2 regions of the Acidovorax sp. GW821-FHT10A04 genome follow, and region 2 is predicted to be linked to the other one. Evidence: riboswitches for the same ligand, from Rfam matches in the RefSeq annotation. Region 2 holds a riboswitch; the other holds the start of a gene.

Region 1 (8,445 bases), on a different contig from region 2:
GCTGCCCGACGGCGGGTCGATGTGCACGCCCGTGATCTTCAGGTCGGTGCGGGTGTTGTCCTGGTGCCTGGCGCGCCGGACAAAGTAGACGACCAGCCCGATGGCCACCAGCCCCGCGACGGTGATGTAGATGTTTTCCACGGTGAATTGCCCCCTCAGGTACCGCACCTTGCTGTTGGTATGGATGGGGCGGTGCGTATTGCCCCGGGGGCAAATTATGGTGGCGCGCGGCCCAGGGTCAACAGCGGGGGTGTGCGAGGAAGAAGCGCAGCATCTCCTCGGTGGCCGATACGCCCCGGGGATCGGTGTGGCTGCCGCGGGCATCGCCACCGGCCCAGGCGTGGCCGCCACCGTGCAGCACCCAGTGCTCCGCCAGTGTGGCGCTGCCGCTCTGGTACAGGGTGCGCGTATAGCCCTGGCCGTGGGCCGAGCGGCCGGTGGTCACGGCAGGGCGTACCTCGCCCTCGGCGGCGGCCAGCGCCGCCTCCACCAGTTGCTCACCATTGCGCGCGTGCACGGTGGCATCGGCGTCGCCATGGAAGACGATCAGCGGCAGCGCCGTGCCCAGCTGGATGACCGGGGGCGTGGTCGCCGCGAACGGGCTGGTGCTGGCGGGCTTGGCGCCGGTCTTCATCGCCGAGAGCGCGGCCATCACGTTCTGCGCCGCACCGGCCGACAGGCCCGAGTGCACGCCCACGGCGGCAAACAGCTCGGGGTACTCGCGTGCCAGCAGGGCCGCCATGGCACCGCCGGCCGAGAGGCCCGCCACGTAGACGCGATCGCCGTCCACCGGGTGGCGCGCCATCACCTCGCGCACCATGGCCACCAGCGTGGCCGGCTCGCCGCCGCCGCGCCGCTGGTCCTGGGGCCGGAACCAGTTCCAGCAGGCCTTGGGGTTGGCACTGCCCGCCTGGGCGGGGTAGAGCACCAGGGCATTCACCCGCGCCGCCGCGCCGTTCATGCCCGTGCCGGTGGCGAAGTCCTCCGGGTTCTGGGTGCAGCCGTGCAGCATGAGCACCAGGGGCATGGGGGCGCCGGTGTCGGCACCGGGCGGCACATACAGGTAGTAATGGTCCTGCGGGGCACCGGCCAGCGCGAAGGCCACCCGGGTGAAGCTGCCGGGCGCTGGCTTGGCGGCATGGCCGCGGGCATTGGCGGGTGCGGGATCCGGGGACGGTGGGGTGCGGGGCGGTTTGTCGTCCGCCAGGTCGATCACCACGGCGTCTTCGATGTCGGCCTGCGCAAAGCCGGTGCGCCAGCCTGGGCCGGATGCTGCGGTCCCGGGCATCCCCGCCCTGGCGCCTTCGCGCTGGGTGGCCGTCGCAGCGGCATGGGGTGCTGCCGTGCCTGCCATGGCGGGCGTGCCGCCCAGGGCCTGCTGGATGGCGCGGGTGGCATCGGCCAGCTGGCCCTTGCGCACCAGGTCGGTGGCGTTGCCGAGGAGTTGCTTGAGATTGTGGTTCCAGTCCATTGGAAGGTCCTTGGGTGAGCTGGTAGGGCGTGCGCCGTGCATGGCACCGCTGCCCAGGGGGCGGCCGGTGCCGTCGGTTTTGTCTCGGAATGCCGCCGCTCGAAAGGGCCGGTCTGGAATTGACAACGAAAGAAATCGCCGTTGTGGTGCGCTGGGCACCGCGCCACGGTGGGCGCTTGTCTCAACCGATGCGGCCCGCCAGGGCCGCCTTGACCGCCGGGCTGGCGTGGAACGCCCCGAGCACGGTGACCGAGGCAATGGTCGCCTTTGCCAGCTCGGGCGGCACGTCGTCCTCGATGCTGGCCAGGCCCAGCACGCGGATCTCCAGCGTCTGGCCGGCGGCCTGCACGGTCTCCAGGTCGGTGCGGCCAAAGCGCTGCAGTCCAAGCACGAGCATCTTGCGTGCCACCACCTGGCGCACCGCCTCGTTCTGGGTGCTCAGCTGGTTGCGGATGGCGGTGCGGATGAAATCCGTGCGGTTGGCGTAGAAGCCCTCCGATACCAGCAGATCGATGTGTCCCAGGTCCACATAGCCGAGGTTGATGGTGATCTTTTCCGAATCGGGGACCTTGCTGCGCAGGGCCAGGGAGGTGGTGGAAGTGGGGGTCATAAATTGCCTTCTGGCCGTCCTGTGCCATCCATATGGATGGTAATTGGATGGTGTATCGGCGTTTTCAAGGGCAGGCGATCAAAAAGAAAGAGCCCGAGGGCCCTTTCTGGTGCGTGGCGGTCGTGCGCGGGCTCAACCCGCGCCGCGGCTCCCACCACCGCTGCTGCTGCCAGCACCGCCCTGGCGGGACTGGCCCTGGTTGCCGCTGCCCAGGTGGGTGTCGCGGTCGCCACGGCTCTCGGGCGTGCGGCGGCCCTGGTTGATTTGCGTGGCCTTGTCGCCTGCGCTGTTGTGGGCGTTGGCGACCTTGCCGCTGCCGTCGCTGCTGGCATTCACGTCGTCTGGCTGGTTTTCCTTGCTGCTCATGGCAATCTCCTCAGGTCCGGTCATGGATGGTGCGCACGGGCGGGCGCACCGCGGTGTGCACGGTGCTGCCTCAGGACAGCGTCAGTTCCTGGTGCTCGCCCAGGTCGCGCGGCTGCTCGCCGGTGATGGCCGCCTTGGCCATCTTGTACAGCTGCACCATCTTGCTTTCCTTGACGTCCCAGAACTCGGCATGGCCGATGCGCACGGCCAGCAGTGCCAGGTTGGGATCGGTATGCCCCGCGGGGAACCAGGCCTTGGCCATGGGCGACCACAGGGCTTCCTTTTGCGCCAGGTCCTCGACGAAGCTGGCCTGGCCCGACAGGGACACGTAGCTGTCATCGCCCGGGTCGGCATACGACACGTTCACCTGGCCATCGGTCAGCAGGCGGCCATAGAGCTCGCCGTTGCGCGGGATGAAGAAGTACAGCAGCGACTGCTCGTCGATGCTGCGGTTCTGCGTGGTCAGCGGGTGCGCGTGCAGCATGCCATTGGCATGGCGGTGGGTGAGCATGCCGAATTTGATGTCCTTGATCAGCTTCCACAGCGTCTCGCGGGCGGGGGTTTCGTGTTGCATCGGGGTGCCTCCGGCAGATGGTGAATGGGTAAAAATTCACTGTAGGCCGCCAGGAGGTGCGCAGGCGTCGGTCTCGGGCCCGGCTTGCGTAGGGCGTTTGTCCGACAGCGCTCAGCGCGGCTTGCGCTGCTCCAGCGCAAACGGGGGCAGGCCCTTGAGCAGACGCTGCCCGTACGAGGTGTTCATGAGCCGCTTGTCGTAGCAGTACACATGGGCCTGGTCTTCCTCGGTGCGGATGGCGCGGCCCACCCACTGGGCCAGGCGGATCGCGGTGGCCGGCACCACCAGCTCGCTGAAGGGGTCGCGCCCCACGGCGCGCAGCCATTCGGCACGGGCTTCGCCCACCGGGTCGTCGGGCGGGGCGAAGGGCAGCTTGGTGATGAACACCGACTCGCACAGCCGGCCCGGCAGGTCCAGCCCCTCGCCGAAGGACTGCATGCCGAAGATCACCGAGGGCTGTCCGTCGGCCACGCGCTCGCGGTGGCGCTTGAGCAGCTGCGTTCGCGGCAGCGCGTTCTGCACCAGTACCACGCTGCGCATGGCGGTGGGCAGGGCATCGACCGCCTGGCGCATCTGCTCGCGCGAGGTGAACAGCACCAGCGCACCGTACTCCACGTTGGCGATGTCGTAGAGCAGCGCCTCCACCATCTCGGCCGTGAACTGGGCCGCGTTCTTGGGGTCGGCCCGCGTCTCGGCCGCGATCAGTGTGCCCTGGGCGGCGTAGTCGAAGGGGCTCGGCACCTCCAGCGTGGTGGCGGCCGCATCGCCATGCAGGCCCGACTCGCGCATGAAGAATTCGAAGTGACCGCAGCTGGTGAGCGTGGCCGAGGTCAGCACCGCGCCGCGCACCGCGCTCCACAGGTGGTTGCGCAGCGTGGTGCCGGGCAATATCGGGCTGGCATGCGCCTTGACGACGATGAAGTCGCCCTCCACCTCCAGCGTGAACCACTTGGCGGCCGGCACCGCGCCCTCGGGTGCGTCCTGCAGCAGCAGCTGGGCCGTGGCGTGCAGCTCTTCCAGGCGCGGGGCCAGCATGCCGATCTGCGCGTACAGGGTGGACAGGCGGCGCGCCTCGTCGGGCTTGTCGCGCATCTCGGCGCGTAGCGCCTTGGAGATGGCGCGCAGCGCTTCGAGAAAACCGTCGGCGCTCGCGGCCAGCAGCCCGAGCGGGGCGAGCAGCTGCTCAGGCAGCACGCCGCGCGGCACGCGCACGCGCGCCGGGCCCCAGGCGTCCTTCTGGCTCTTGAGGGCCGGGCCGTAGACGTCCATCACGATGCGCGCCAGGTCCTGCAGCGTCTGGCGCAGTTGGCCCGAGTGCTTGGGGATGTCGGCGATCTCCTCGACCTCCAGCAGCGCGCCGATGCGCAGGCCGCGGCTGGCCAGGCGCTCGATCCAGGTCACGCGGCTCAGGTCCATGCTGCAGGCGAACTGGTCCAGCGCGGTGGCGGGCAGGTGGTGCGCCTCGTCCAGCACCAGCAGGCAGTTGTCCAGCTCGGGCAGCACGCGCGCGCCCAGGGAGGACAGCAGCAGGTCGTGGTTGGCCACGATCACCTGGGCGCCGACCAGCTCCTTGCGCTTGTCGTAGTAGGTGCACTGGCTGAAGGCCGGGCAGTGCTTGCCGGTGCAGGAGGCGCCCTCGGCCGCCACGGCGCTCCACACCTCGGGCTCGGGCGGCGTGTCCAGGCTGTCACGGTCACCGTCCCAGGCGCCCTTGGCCAGGGTCTGCGACATGGCCGAGTAGAACTGGATGCGCGCCTCGGTCTCCTGGCGCGGACGCTTGGCGCGGGCGGCGGCCTCTTCCTCGGCAAACAGGTCGTCTTCGGGCTCGTCCTCGGCCTCGCCGGTGCCGGCCAGACGGTCGAGCTTGAGCTTGCACACATAGCGCCCGCGCCCCTTGGCCAGCGCGAACTTGAAGGGCTGGGGCAGCAATTGGGCCAGGGCCGGCAGGTCCTTGTTCACCAGCTGCTCCTGCAGCGCCACCGTGGCGGTGGAGATGAGCACCCGCGTGCCGCGCGACAGCGCCATGGCGATCGCGGGTGCGCAGTAGGCCAGCGATTTGCCCACGCCCGTGCCGGCCTGGATTACGGCGATAGAGCGGGTGGGCGCGGCCTCGCCCGCCTCTTCGTCCACCTTGCCCAGCGTGGCATGGCTGAAGGTCTGCGCCACCTGCTCGGCCATGCGCCGCTGCCCGCCGCGGCTGCGAAACCCCGGCGTGGCCTGCACCACCGCATCGAACGACTGCAGGGCCGCCTGGGCCCACTCTGTTGAAGACATAAGGACGAGAGTGTGGCATATGGTTGGGCATACAGTGTTTTGCAGCCTCGGCATCCTGTCGTGCAGATGGGGAATGGGCCTACACCGCCCCGCGCCCGGTGCTCCTACGATGGTCAACAACCCACCTGCGCCCCTGTGACGCCCAAGGAACACCCCATGCCCACGACCGCCGATCCCCGCACGACCGAAGCCTCGGTGGACACCACCAGGCGCCAGACCGCCGCCACCCCCACCCGCGGCGACGCCGATGCGGCCAACGCCGCCCAGGAAGAAAACCCCAAGCTGCCGCACGAGCGCGACCAGTCGGTCGACATGACCCATGGCAAGCCCGACGCCCAGGTACAGCAGGCCTACCGCGACGTGCAGCGCGGCCTGCAGGACACGGACCGAGGTCCCCCGGCCGACAAGGCCTACCAGAAGCAGAAGTAGCCTGGCCCGCGCCGCGCAGGCCGCCCTGCCGGTGTATGCGCCAGAACAACACCCTGGGAATGCGCGTCGGGTGCGGGCGTTGCTGTGCGCCATTCAATGGTTGCCAGCGCAACCCATTCCCCTATACTGAAAAGCACTGAAACGGCACCCCCGTGCGAAAGCCGGGCCCGCAAAGTCACCGGTCTACCGGTACCGAGAGCATGTCTCGGCACCCACGACAGCGGGACTGCCACGTTGAAATCCAGGGTTGCTCAGGGAAACCGCCGTCTCAGTGGTCATCACACCCAACCGAGAGGCCGCCCCAGCGATGCAACACCGCCCAGGTCCCGCACTCGCCGTTTCTGCTCCTGATCTTCCTGCTTCGAGCGCGGGCCGGGCCATCCATGGCCGCCTTCACGGGCGCCATCCTGCTGCACAGGGGGCTTGACGGATATGGGCGACGGGCTGGTCATCGGTACCCAGGACATTGCGCAGAAGGACCAACTGGTGCTGCGCGCCCTGGTGCGCCTGCTCGACGGCGGCGTGAACATCCGCGCGCGCTTCAGCGAGCAGCTGGCCGAGTGCAATGTGGTCTTCGTTCCGGGCCACTGGCCCTACCGTTTCCATGCGCCCTGCATCACGGTGCGCGTGCTCGACCCCGCCGACACCAGCGCGGCGCTGGAGCAGACCGCTGACCTCACCGTGGCCACGCCGCTGCGCATGAGCAACGTCATCGCCGTGCTGCAGTCGGCCACCCAGCGGGTATACGGCGTGTCGCAGTTCGATCCGGTCAAGGGCCAGCGCGCCCTGTTCGAACTGCTCGGTGAGCACACCCGCACGGCCGAGCGCCGCCGCGCCGTGGTGCCCATGAGCGCGGGCCAGCAGGTCGTGTTCGACTTCGTGCAGCAATTGGTGCACACCTCCATGCCCATGGAGGTGCTGCTCTCGGGCGCCTACACACTGGGCGAGCCGCATCGCGTGAGCCCGGTCGAGGAAGAGCTCATCCGCTCCGTGCCCTCGCACAGCCTGCGGCAGCTGCTGTGGAGCCTGGCGATGCGACTGGCGCAGAAGGGTGCCAGCGCACCGGTGCGCACGGGCCACTACCGGCTGCTACGCTGGCCCGATGCCATCGGCCTGTCGTCTGCAGGCCACCCGCGCCTGGCGGCGCTGCTCACCAGCCGGGCCCTGAGCTACGAGCAGCTGTGCGCCAAGAGCGGCGTGCCCGAAGCGACGGTGCGCTGGTTCCTCGAAGCCAGCCTGGCCCTGGGCCTGGCGGTGGAGGAGATCGCGCCTGCGGCTGCCGCTACCGCCGTGGCGGCCCCTGCGCCGGCGGCCAAGACCCCTGTTCCTGCCGCCGCCCCCGCAGGCTGGCTCGGCAATCTTCGAGAACGGCTCAAGCTATGGTGACGCCCTCCTCCGCGCCTGCGGTGTTTGCAGGCGGCTCCCGCGATCTCAAGATCGTTTTCACCGGCCCCATGGGCGCCGGCAAGACCACCGCGATCCAGGCCATCAGCGATGGCCAGGCCCTGTCCACGGACGTGCCCATCACCGGCTGGGCGGAGCTGCCCATGCCCGGCAAGACCATGACCACCGTGGGCCTGGACTACGGCGAGTGCCAGATGGATGGCGGCCAGTGGAAGCTCAAGCTCTTCGGCACGCCCGGCCAGGAGCGCTTTCGCTTCATGTGGGACATCCTGGGCGCGGGCGCCTTCGGCCTGATCGTGCTGGCCGACAACTCCCAGCGCGACCCCGTGGGCGAGGTGGCGCGCTACCTCAAGGCCTTTGCGCCGCATGTGCCGGCCCGGCGCACGGTGGTTGGCGTGGGCCGGCTCGACACCCACCCCTCGCCCGGCATCGCCGACTACTGCGAGCAACTGGGCGCCCTGGGGTACAACCCTCCGGTGCTGGAGGTGGACGTGCGGCGCGATGCCGACGTGCGCCTCCTGCTGTCGGTTCTGGTGAGCATGGCGGAGATCGAACATGAGTAGCAGCAGCAACATCGGCGGTACCCCTGGCCTGGCGCCTGTCGCCACGTCCTTGCGCCTGGTCACCATCGCGCAGCTGGCCGGGCTGCTCGGTGAACTGCAGCGCGGCACCCCGGGCATCCTGAGCGCCACGCTGGCCAGCGCCGATGGCTTCACCGTGGCCTCCACGCTCTCGGACAGCCAGGATGCCGACAAGCTGTCGGCCATGTCCGGCTCGCTCAGCGCGCTGGCCGGCGCCATGACGCGCGAGGCCGGCCACAGCGCGCCCGAGCGGCTGATCCTCGAATCGGGCAGCGGCCACATCGTCTCGATGAACCTGTCCGTGCCTTCCGGCGACCTGGTGCTCACCGTGGTCACCAACGAATCATCGCTGCTGGGAAAGCTGCTCTGGAGCTGCCGCAACACCGCCGACCAGGTGATTGCTGCCTGCGCCACGGTGCCGCAGCCGGGCTGACCCCCTTCCATTGCCGTTCCCGTTCCCTTGTTCCACCACCACCGGAGACCCCGCCATGGCATTGACCCCCAAAGAACTCCTGAACCAGCTGATGCAGACCGAGGGCGCGATGTGCGCCGCGCTGGTGGACTACAACAGCGGCATGCTGCTCGAGTCCGTGGGCAGCGGCATGGACCTGGAGCTGGCTGCCGCGGGCAACACCGAGGTCGTGCGCGCCAAGATGAAGACCATGAAGTCGCTGGGCATGCAGGGGAGCATCGAGGACATCCTGATCACGCTGACCCACCAGTACCACATCATCCG
Region 2 (8,445 bases):
CCGAACTGGTCTCGGGCATCAAGCAGTCCACGGACTCGATCACCGAGGCCGCGGCGGACATCGATTCGGGCAACTCCGACCTGGCGCGCCGCACGGAAGACCAGGTGAGCTCCCTTGCCGACACGGCCGGCAGCATGGCCGAACTGACCTCCACCGTGCGCCAGAACGCCGAGCGCGCGCGCTCGGCCAGCAGCCTGGCCGTCAACGCCTCGCAGATCGCCGAGCGCGGCGGTGCCGTGGTGGGCGACGTGGTGCAGACCATGCAGGCCATCAGCGGCAGCTCGCGCAAGATCGTCGACATCATCCAGGTCATCGAAGGCATTGCCTTCCAGACCAACATCCTGGCGCTCAATGCCGCCGTGGAAGCGGCCCGTGCGGGCGAACAGGGCCGCGGCTTTGCCGTGGTGGCCAGCGAGGTGCGCAACCTCGCGCAGCGCAGCGCCGTGGCGGCGCGCGAGATCAAGACCCTGATCAGCCAGTCGGTCGACCAGGTCGAGAGCGGTGCCGGCCACGTGGGCCGCGCCGGCAAGACCATGGAAGAAATCGTGGGCGCCGTCGGCCAGGTCACTGCGCTGCTGGGCGAGATCTCCGGTGCGTTGCATGCGCAGAGCTCGGGCATCGAGCAGGTGAACGGCGCCGTGGCCCAGATGGACAGCGCCACGCAGCAGAACGCGGCCCTGGTGCAGCAGGCGGCCAGCGCCGCCTCGGCCCTGTCCTCGCGTGCGCAGGAGCTGCAGCGCGCCGTGGGCGCCTTCAAATTGGACTAACACCCCCTGAGTCGCTTCGCGCCTTCACCCCTCTCTCGACCCGCTGCGCGAGTCGGGAGGGGGACGCCCCCGGTGCGGCGGGGCGGCCCTTGCACGGGGGCACTGGTCTTGGCCGCGTCAGTTCATGCGCCGCGAACAGTGGCAATGATTAGCGGTTGAAACGGCCCTACAGCCCCAGCGCTTGCAGGCTGCCGCGGCCTTCGCGCACCACCTCGGGGTCGCCGCCGGTGCCCATGGGCGTCAGGTCGACCACCGTGGTGGGCTCCCGGGGGCAGGCACCAGCATCCACGATGGCATCCACCAGCTTTTCATAGCGCTCGCGGATTTCCTCCGGGTCGTTCAGTGGCTCGGTTTCGCCGGCGGGGATCAGCGTGGTGGCCAGCAGTGGCGCGCCATGCAGTTCCAGCAGCAGCTGCAGGCCCTTGCGGTCGGGCACGCGCAGGCCGATGGTCTTGCGTGAGGGGTGGCTCACGCGGCGCGGCACTTCCTTGGTGGCTTCGAGGATGAAGGTGTAGGGCCCGGGCGTGCCCAGCTTGAGCAGGCGGTACTGGCGGTTGTCCACGCGCGCGTAGTTGGCCAGCTCCGAGAGGTCGCGGCACAGCAGGGTCAGGTGGTGCTTTTCGTCCACCTGGCGGATGCGGCGCAGCCGGTCCACGGCATCCTTGTCATCGAGGTGGCAGACCAGCGCATAGCTCGAATCGGTGGGCACGGCCACGATGCCGCCTTTTTGCAGCAGTGTGGCGGCCTGCTTGAGCAGCCGGGGTTGGGGGTTGTCGGGGTGGACTTCGAAGTACTGGGCCATGGTGAAGGTCAGGCGGCGGCTGCCGGGCGGATGCGATCGGCCAGCAGTTCCCACACGGGGGTCAGCGTGCCGGGCAGCGGGGGCAGGGTGCCCAGGTCGGTGTGCGATTCGTCGGGGCTGTGGAAGTCGCTGCCACGCGAGGCGGCCAGGCCGAACTCCTGGGCCATGGCGGCATAGGTCAGGTACTCGGGCGGGCTGTGGCTGCCGGTCACCACCTCGACGCCACGCCCGCCGTGGGCCTTGAATTCGGAGAACAGCGCAAACTCCTCGTTGGCGCTGAACTTGTAACGGGCCGGGTGGGCGATCACGGCCATGCCGCCGGCCTCGGTGATCCAGCGCACGGCATCGCCCAGCCGGGCCCAGCGGTGCGGCACGTAGCCGGGCTTGCCTTCGGTGAGAAAGCGGCGGAACACCTCGGAGGTGTCCCTGCAGACACCCGATTCGACGAGAAAGCGCGCAAAGTGCGTGCGCGAGATCAGTGCCGGGTTGCCCACGAACTTCAGGGCGCCTTCGTAGGCCCCCTCGATGCCCACCTGGGCCAGCTGCTGCGCCATGTCCCGGGCCCGGTCACCGCGACCGCCGCGCGTGGCGACGAGGCCCTCGGCCAGGCGGGCGTCGTCCGGATCGAACCCCAGGCCGACGATGTGCACGGTGGTGTCGGCAAAGGTCACCGAGATCTCCACGCCCGTGAGGTAGGCCATGCCCTGTGCGCGCGCGGCTGCGGCGGCCCGGTGCTGGCCGCCGATTTCGTCGTGGTCGGTGAGCGCCCACAGCTCGACCCCGTTGGCCTTGGCGCGCGCGGCCAGGTCCTCGGGGGTCATGGTCCCGTCGGATACCACGGAATGGCAGTGCAGGTCGGCGTTGAGCAAGGTGGTCACCGACCCATTTTAGGGCTTGTACCGATAACGCGGGGTGCCGATTCCAGCAACACTGGTTACAAGAGCGCGGGCTCTGCTGTCGTCCGTCCTGTGGCCGTGACGGCGGCTGGTGGTTTGAAGACGGTTTCCTGAGGCAAAAACCCACAAAGCAGGGGCAGGTGATGCCCTTGCACAGCACAAGAACCTGTTGCAAGGATCGACCATGAAATTCGACAACCTGCGCGTGGCCCACAAGATGTGGAGCGTGATCCTGGGCCTGCTGGCACTGATGCTGGTGACCGCCATCTGCACCCAGTGGTATGGGCGGCAGGTGACGGCAGAGACCGAGCGGTCGGTCGAGAAGTACGAGTCCGCCATCACCACGGCAGTGAGCTGGCGCGGGCTGGCCGAGGTGGCCGTCACCATGTCCATGGCCAGCTTCGTGACCACGGACGCAGCGCTCAAGGCCGACTTCGATACGCGCGTGGCGGCCCTCACGGCGCGCATCACACCGGTGCAGGAAAAGATCGGCAAGAGCTCGGTGTCGGCCGATGACAAGGCCGCCCTGGCCCATGTCGCCGCCACCCGTGCCGACATCCGGGGGCAGACCGACAAGCTCAAGGAGCTGACCGACGCGGGCGACGCGGCGGCCAAGCAGGACTACCTGGCCAAGGTCTACCGCCCGAAGGCGGTGGCCTACCTGGAGGCCATCGACAAGTTCGTGGCAGTGCAGGAGCGCCAGCGCGACGCGGCGGTGCAGGCAGCCCGCGACTCGCGCGCCAGCCTGGTGGTGATCGGCGCGGTCGCCGCCATTGCCGTGGTGGTGCTGGGCATGTTGATGGCAGCCCTGCTGGTGCGCTCCATCACCCGCCCGCTCGATCGCGCCGTGTCGCTGGCCGAAGCCATCTCCGCCGGCGACCTCACGCAGAACATCCATGACGACCGCAAGGACGAACTCGGCGTGCTGACGCGCGCCCTGTCCGGCATGTCCACCCGCTTGCGCACCGTGGTGAGCGAGGTGCGCGTGGGCGTGGACTCGGTGTCCTCGGCCTCGGTGGAGATCGCCAACGGCAACCACGACCTGTCGGCACGCACCGAGCAGACGGCCTCCAACCTGGAAGAAACCGCGGCCAGCATGGAACAGCTGACGGCCACGGTATCGCAATCGGCCGACACGGCGCGCCAGGCCAACCAACTGGCGGGCACGGCGGCCCAGGCCGCGGCACGCGGCGGCGAAGTCGTGGGCCAGGTGGTCAGCAGCATGCAGCAGATCACCGACAGCTCGCGCAAGATCGCCGACATCATCGGCACCATCGACGGCATCGCCTTCCAGACCAACATCCTGGCGCTCAACGCCGCCGTGGAAGCGGCGCGTGCCGGCGAACAGGGCCGGGGCTTCGCCGTGGTGGCCAGTGAAGTGCGCAGCCTGGCACAGCGCAGCGCCGAGGCGGCCAAGGAGATCAAGACCCTGATCGGTGCCAGCGTGGAGAACGTCGAATCGGGCTCGGCCCAGGTGGCGCAGGCAGGGCAGAGCATGGAAGAGATCGTCTCCAGCGTGCGCCGGGTGAGCGACCTGATCGGGGAGATCACGGCCTCGTCGACCGAGCAGCGCGACGGCATTGCCCAGGTGAACCAAGCGGTGACGCACCTCGATCAGATGACGCAGCAGAACGCGGCGCTGGTGGAAGAGTCCACGGCGGCAGCCGCATCCATGCGCGACCAGGCGCAGAAGCTGGCCGAGGTGGTGTCCATGTTCAACGTAGGAGCCATGCCGGCACGGGCGCCGGTGGCAGCACCGCCACGGCCTGCACCGGCTGCCAGCCGGCCGGTGGCCGCGCCATCCCGCAAGGGCGTTGCCGGCAAACCCGCAGCACCTGCCACCGCACGGCTCACTGCGTCGGCGCCCAAGCCGGCAGCGGCCCACAAGCCTGCTGCAGCCGGGCCAGCCCCCGCACCGGCTCCACGGGCCACGGCCAAGGGCGGAGACGACGATTGGGAAAGCTTCTGAGGTCGCCCCCAGGGTTCCAGGCGCAGCGGCCTGGGGTGCATTGCCTTGACTGCCATTGGGCTGGTGGCGGCACCACGCCCGCCTGAATGTCTCTGGAGTGCTTCCTCCAAATTGGGGTTTTTCCCGGTGGGCTGAGGCATTTGCCGGCGCCCGGCTGTCGTAGGCTATGGGCTGTTGGATGTAATTGAATGTTTCTGCGGCCAGGTGCCGCAGTCCATCGGGCATCCGGGCCAGATCCACAAGGGAAAGAGATCCATGCAATTCGACAATATCCGCGTCTCGCGCAAGCTCTGGGGTGCATTCCTGGGGCTGATGATCGCGATGCTGCTGCTCTCGAGCTTCGCCCAGAACCGCGGCAACAACGCCATGTCGTCGGCGATGGACGACATCATCGAGATCGAGGGGCGCATCTCCTCCGCCGTGCGCTGGCGCGGCGCCACCGAGACGGCCGTCAACATGGTGATGGGCGGCGCCGTGACCACCGATGCCGTGCTGGCCGAGCAGTACGGCGCCAAGGTCAAGGAGATCATCGGCGCCATCAACAAGGTGCAGGAGAAGATCGTCGCCTCGGCCACCGCACCTGAGGAAAAGGCGGCGCTCGACAAGGTGCTGGACGCGCGCAAGGCGGTGCTGGCCGCCACCGCCAAGACCTGGGAGCTCAAGGGCGCGGGCGATGCCGTGGCCACCCAGCAGTTTGCGGACAGGGAGTTTGCACCCCTGGTCACGGTCTACCTCAAGGCCCAGGACGATTTTGTGGCGGTACTGGAAAAGCGCCGCGATGCGATCCGCGCCGACGCCACGGGCCGCCGCATCCAGAACGCCATTTCGGGGATCATCCTGTCCATGGTGCTGCTGGGGGTTGGCATCTTCCTGGCCTGGCGCCTGGTGCATTCCATCAGCGACCCGCTCGACCAGGCGGTCAAGACCATCGACGCCATCGCCGCGGGCGACCTCACGCGCGAGCTGCACGCCACGCGCAAGGACGAGTTCGGCCACATGCTGCGCTCGCTCTCGGCCATGTCGGCGCGCCTGCGCGGCGTGGTGACCGAAGTGCGCCACGGCGTGGACTCGGTGTCCTCGGCCTCGGTGGAAATCGCCAACGGCAACCACGACCTGTCGGCACGCACCGAGCAGACGGCCTCCAACCTCGAAGAAACCGCGGCCAGCATGGAACAGCTGACGGCCACGGTATCGCAATCGGCGGACACGGCGCGCCAGGCGAATCAACTGGCCGGTACCGCCGCCCAGGCCGCGGCCCGCGGCGGCGAAGTCGTGGGCCAGGTGGTCAGCAGCATGCAGCAGATCACCGACAGCTCGCGCAAGATCGCCGACATCATCGGCACCATCGACGGCATCGCCTTCCAGACCAACATCCTGGCGCTGAACGCTGCGGTGGAAGCGGCGCGTGCCGGCGAACAGGGCCGGGGCTTCGCCGTGGTGGCCAGCGAAGTGCGCAGCCTGGCACAGCGCAGCGCCGAGGCGGCCAAGGAGATCAAGACCCTGATCGGTGCCAGCGTGGAGAACGTCGAATCGGGCTCGGCCCAGGTGGCGCAGGCAGGCCAGAGCATGGAAGAGATCGTCTCCAGCGTGCGCCGGGTGAGCGACCTGATCGGGGAGATCACGGCCTCGTCGACCGAGCAGCGCGACGGCATTGCCCAGGTCAACCAGGCGGTGACGCACCTCGATCAGATGACGCAGCAGAACGCGGCGCTGGTGGAGGAATCGACGGCGGCAGCGGCATCCATGCGCGACCAGGCACAGAAGCTGGCCGAGGTGGTGTCGATGTTCAACGTGGGGGCCATGCCGGCACGGGCGCCGGTGGCTGCGCCGCCACGGCCTGCACCGGGGGCCCGCAAGCCCGTGGCCGCGCCGACCCGTACCGCCGTGGCCGGCAAACCGGCAGCGCCAGCGACGGCACGGCTCACGGCGTCCAAGCCGGCAGCCGCGGCCCCCAAACCCGCTCCCGCCGCAGCGGCCCCGCATGCAACCGCCAAGGGTGGGGACGACGACTGGGAGAGCTTCTGACCCTGCGCCCGGAGCGCCAATACCCACGAAAGGGCAGCCCAGGCTGCCCTTTCTTCATGCAAGATCGGCCCCATTGCCATCGAAGAAAGGTCTGCCATGCCCCTGGTCAACATCCGCCTTGCCAACCGCGACATCCCCACCACCTCGGCCCAGAAGGCCGCGCTGATCGCCGGCGTCACCCGGCTCATGGTGGAGGTGCTCGACAAGAAGCCCGAGACCGTGACCGTCATCATCGACGAGGTCGATCCCGACAACTGGGGCGTGGGCGGCGAGCAGGTGACCGTGGTGCGCCAGCGCAGCAAGGGGCCGACCCAGGCCTGAGGAGGAGGGGAGGTAGCCCCTTCGCCTATACCCGACCAACTTCCTGACATATTTACTTACAGGTAGGATCGGCCGCACAAAGGCACACCCGTACGAAAGTCGGGGTCGCAAAGCTTCCGGTCTGAGACCTCGTGCGCGAGGGGGTATGGCAGCGGGGCCGCTGATTTCCGGATGACTTGCGTCCTCGGGTGACTTGCCGCCAGGCAGGGCGCCCCTTCAGGGCGCGCCGCTGATCGCGCGCCCGCGTCTGCTCCCCGTGTGTCGACTGCCTTTGTGGCGCCCCTCCCGGGATGGACGGGGTTGGGCGCCCCTGTTCCAGTCCACACGATGAATCTCGGGGAAAAGCAATGAAGTTGAACGATATTCGGGTGGCCACGAAGATGTGGGGCACGATCCTGGGCCTGTTGGTGCTGATGCTGGGGGTGTTTGTCTTCACCCAGTACCGCTCCAGCCTGGCCATGGAAGCGGCGCTGGCCGACGTGCAGCGCTACGAATCCAACATCACCGCGGCGGTGCGCTGGCAGGGCCTGACCGAGACCAATACCGAGCGTTCGCTGGCCAGCATGGCGAGCTCCGACGAGGTGATCGAGAAATTCTTCGCCAGCCGCCAGGATGCGGGCTCGGCCCTCATCAGCGAGGTCCAGACGGGCGTGCGTGCCACGGCGGTGTCGGAGTCCGACAAGGCCGCACTGGCCAAGGTGGGCGAAGCCCGCGGCACCCTGCTCGACACCCTCAAGAAGCTCCCCGCTGTCAAGGCATCGGCCGAGCCGGGGGCGCGCAAGGAGTTTGCGCTCAAGGAATTCCTGCCGACCTCGGTGGCCTACGTCGATGCGCTCAAGGGCTTCGTCAAGGTGCAGGAGGCACAGCGCGACGCGGCCAAGATCGAGGCCCGGCATGCGCAGCGCAACGCCACGCTGCTCGGCCTGTCCAGCGCCGCCGTGGTGTTCGTGATCGGCATCGTGTTGGCCTCCCTGCTGGTGCGCTCGATCACGCGCCCGCTGGACCGCGCAGTGACCGTGGCCGGCGCGATTGCAGGCGGGGACCTGACCCAGCAGGTCCACTCCACGCGCAAGGACGAGTTCGGCCAGCTGCTGCAGGCCCTGTCACTGATGGTGGACAAGCTGCATGGCGTGGTGACGGAGGTGCGCCGCGGCGTGGATTCGGTGTCCACCGCCTCCAGCGAGATCGCCAACGGCAACCACGACCTGAGCAGCCGCACCGAGCAGACGGCCAGCAACCTGGAGGAGACGGCCGCCAGCATGGAACAGCTGACCGCCACGGTGTCCCAGTCCTCGGAAACGGCGCAGCAGGCCAACCAGCTGGCCGTGGGTGCGGCCCAGGCGGCCACCCATGGCGGCGAGGTGGTGGCCCAGGTGGTGGTCAGCATGCAGCAGATCAGCGATTCGTCCAGGAGGATCGCGGACATCATCGGCGTGATCGACGGCATCGCCTTCCAGACCAACATTTTGGCGCTGAACGCGGCGGTCGAGGCGGCCCGGGCGGGCGAGCAGGGCCGTGGCTTTGCGGTGGTGGCCGGCGAGGTGCGCAACCTCGCCCAGCGCAGCGCCCAGGCGGCCAAGGAGATCAAGACCCTGATCGGCGCCTCGGTGGAAACCGTGGAAAAGGGCTCGGCCCAGGTGAGCCAGGCGGGCCAGGCCATGGGCG

Evidence for each region. Region 2 has a riboswitch for cyclic di-GMP ahead of AC07PF_RS19490 (methyl-accepting chemotaxis protein). Riboswitches for the same ligand answer to the same signal wherever they lie in the genome.
Region 1: another riboswitch for cyclic di-GMP. It lies ahead of AC07PF_RS06430 (hypothetical protein); the one in region 2 lies ahead of AC07PF_RS19490 (methyl-accepting chemotaxis protein).

The regions. Positions count from the first base shown of each region.
Region 1 is NZ_JBWKNZ010000002.1:443,796-452,240, reverse strand. Features, by position in the region: gene AC07PF_RS06465 (hypothetical protein) at 1-141, opposite strand, end outside; gene AC07PF_RS06460 (extracellular catalytic domain type 1 short-chain-length polyhydroxyalkanoate depolymerase) at 239-1,471, opposite strand; gene AC07PF_RS06455 (CopG family transcriptional regulator) at 1,653-2,081, opposite strand; gene AC07PF_RS06450 (hypothetical protein) at 2,214-2,447, opposite strand; gene AC07PF_RS06445 (pyridoxamine 5'-phosphate oxidase family protein) at 2,518-3,021, opposite strand; gene dinG (ATP-dependent DNA helicase DinG) at 3,133-5,295, opposite strand; gene AC07PF_RS06435 (hypothetical protein) at 5,452-5,724, shown strand; cyclic di-GMP riboswitch class I at 5,858-5,958, shown strand; gene AC07PF_RS06430 (hypothetical protein) at 6,148-7,110, shown strand; gene AC07PF_RS06425 (GTP-binding protein) at 7,104-7,691, shown strand; gene AC07PF_RS06420 (roadblock/LC7 domain-containing protein) at 7,684-8,142, shown strand; gene AC07PF_RS06415 (hypothetical protein) at 8,198-8,445, shown strand, end outside.
Region 2 is NZ_JBWKNZ010000009.1:96,226-104,670, forward strand. Features, by position in the region: gene AC07PF_RS19460 (methyl-accepting chemotaxis protein) at 1-767, shown strand, start outside; gene AC07PF_RS19465 (L-threonylcarbamoyladenylate synthase) at 934-1,569, opposite strand; gene AC07PF_RS19470 (3',5'-nucleoside bisphosphate phosphatase) at 1,578-2,447, opposite strand; gene AC07PF_RS19475 (methyl-accepting chemotaxis protein) at 2,650-4,434, shown strand; gene AC07PF_RS19480 (methyl-accepting chemotaxis protein) at 4,690-6,459, shown strand; gene AC07PF_RS19485 (tautomerase family protein) at 6,556-6,780, shown strand; cyclic di-GMP riboswitch class I at 6,852-6,945, shown strand; gene AC07PF_RS19490 (methyl-accepting chemotaxis protein) at 7,128-8,445, shown strand, end outside.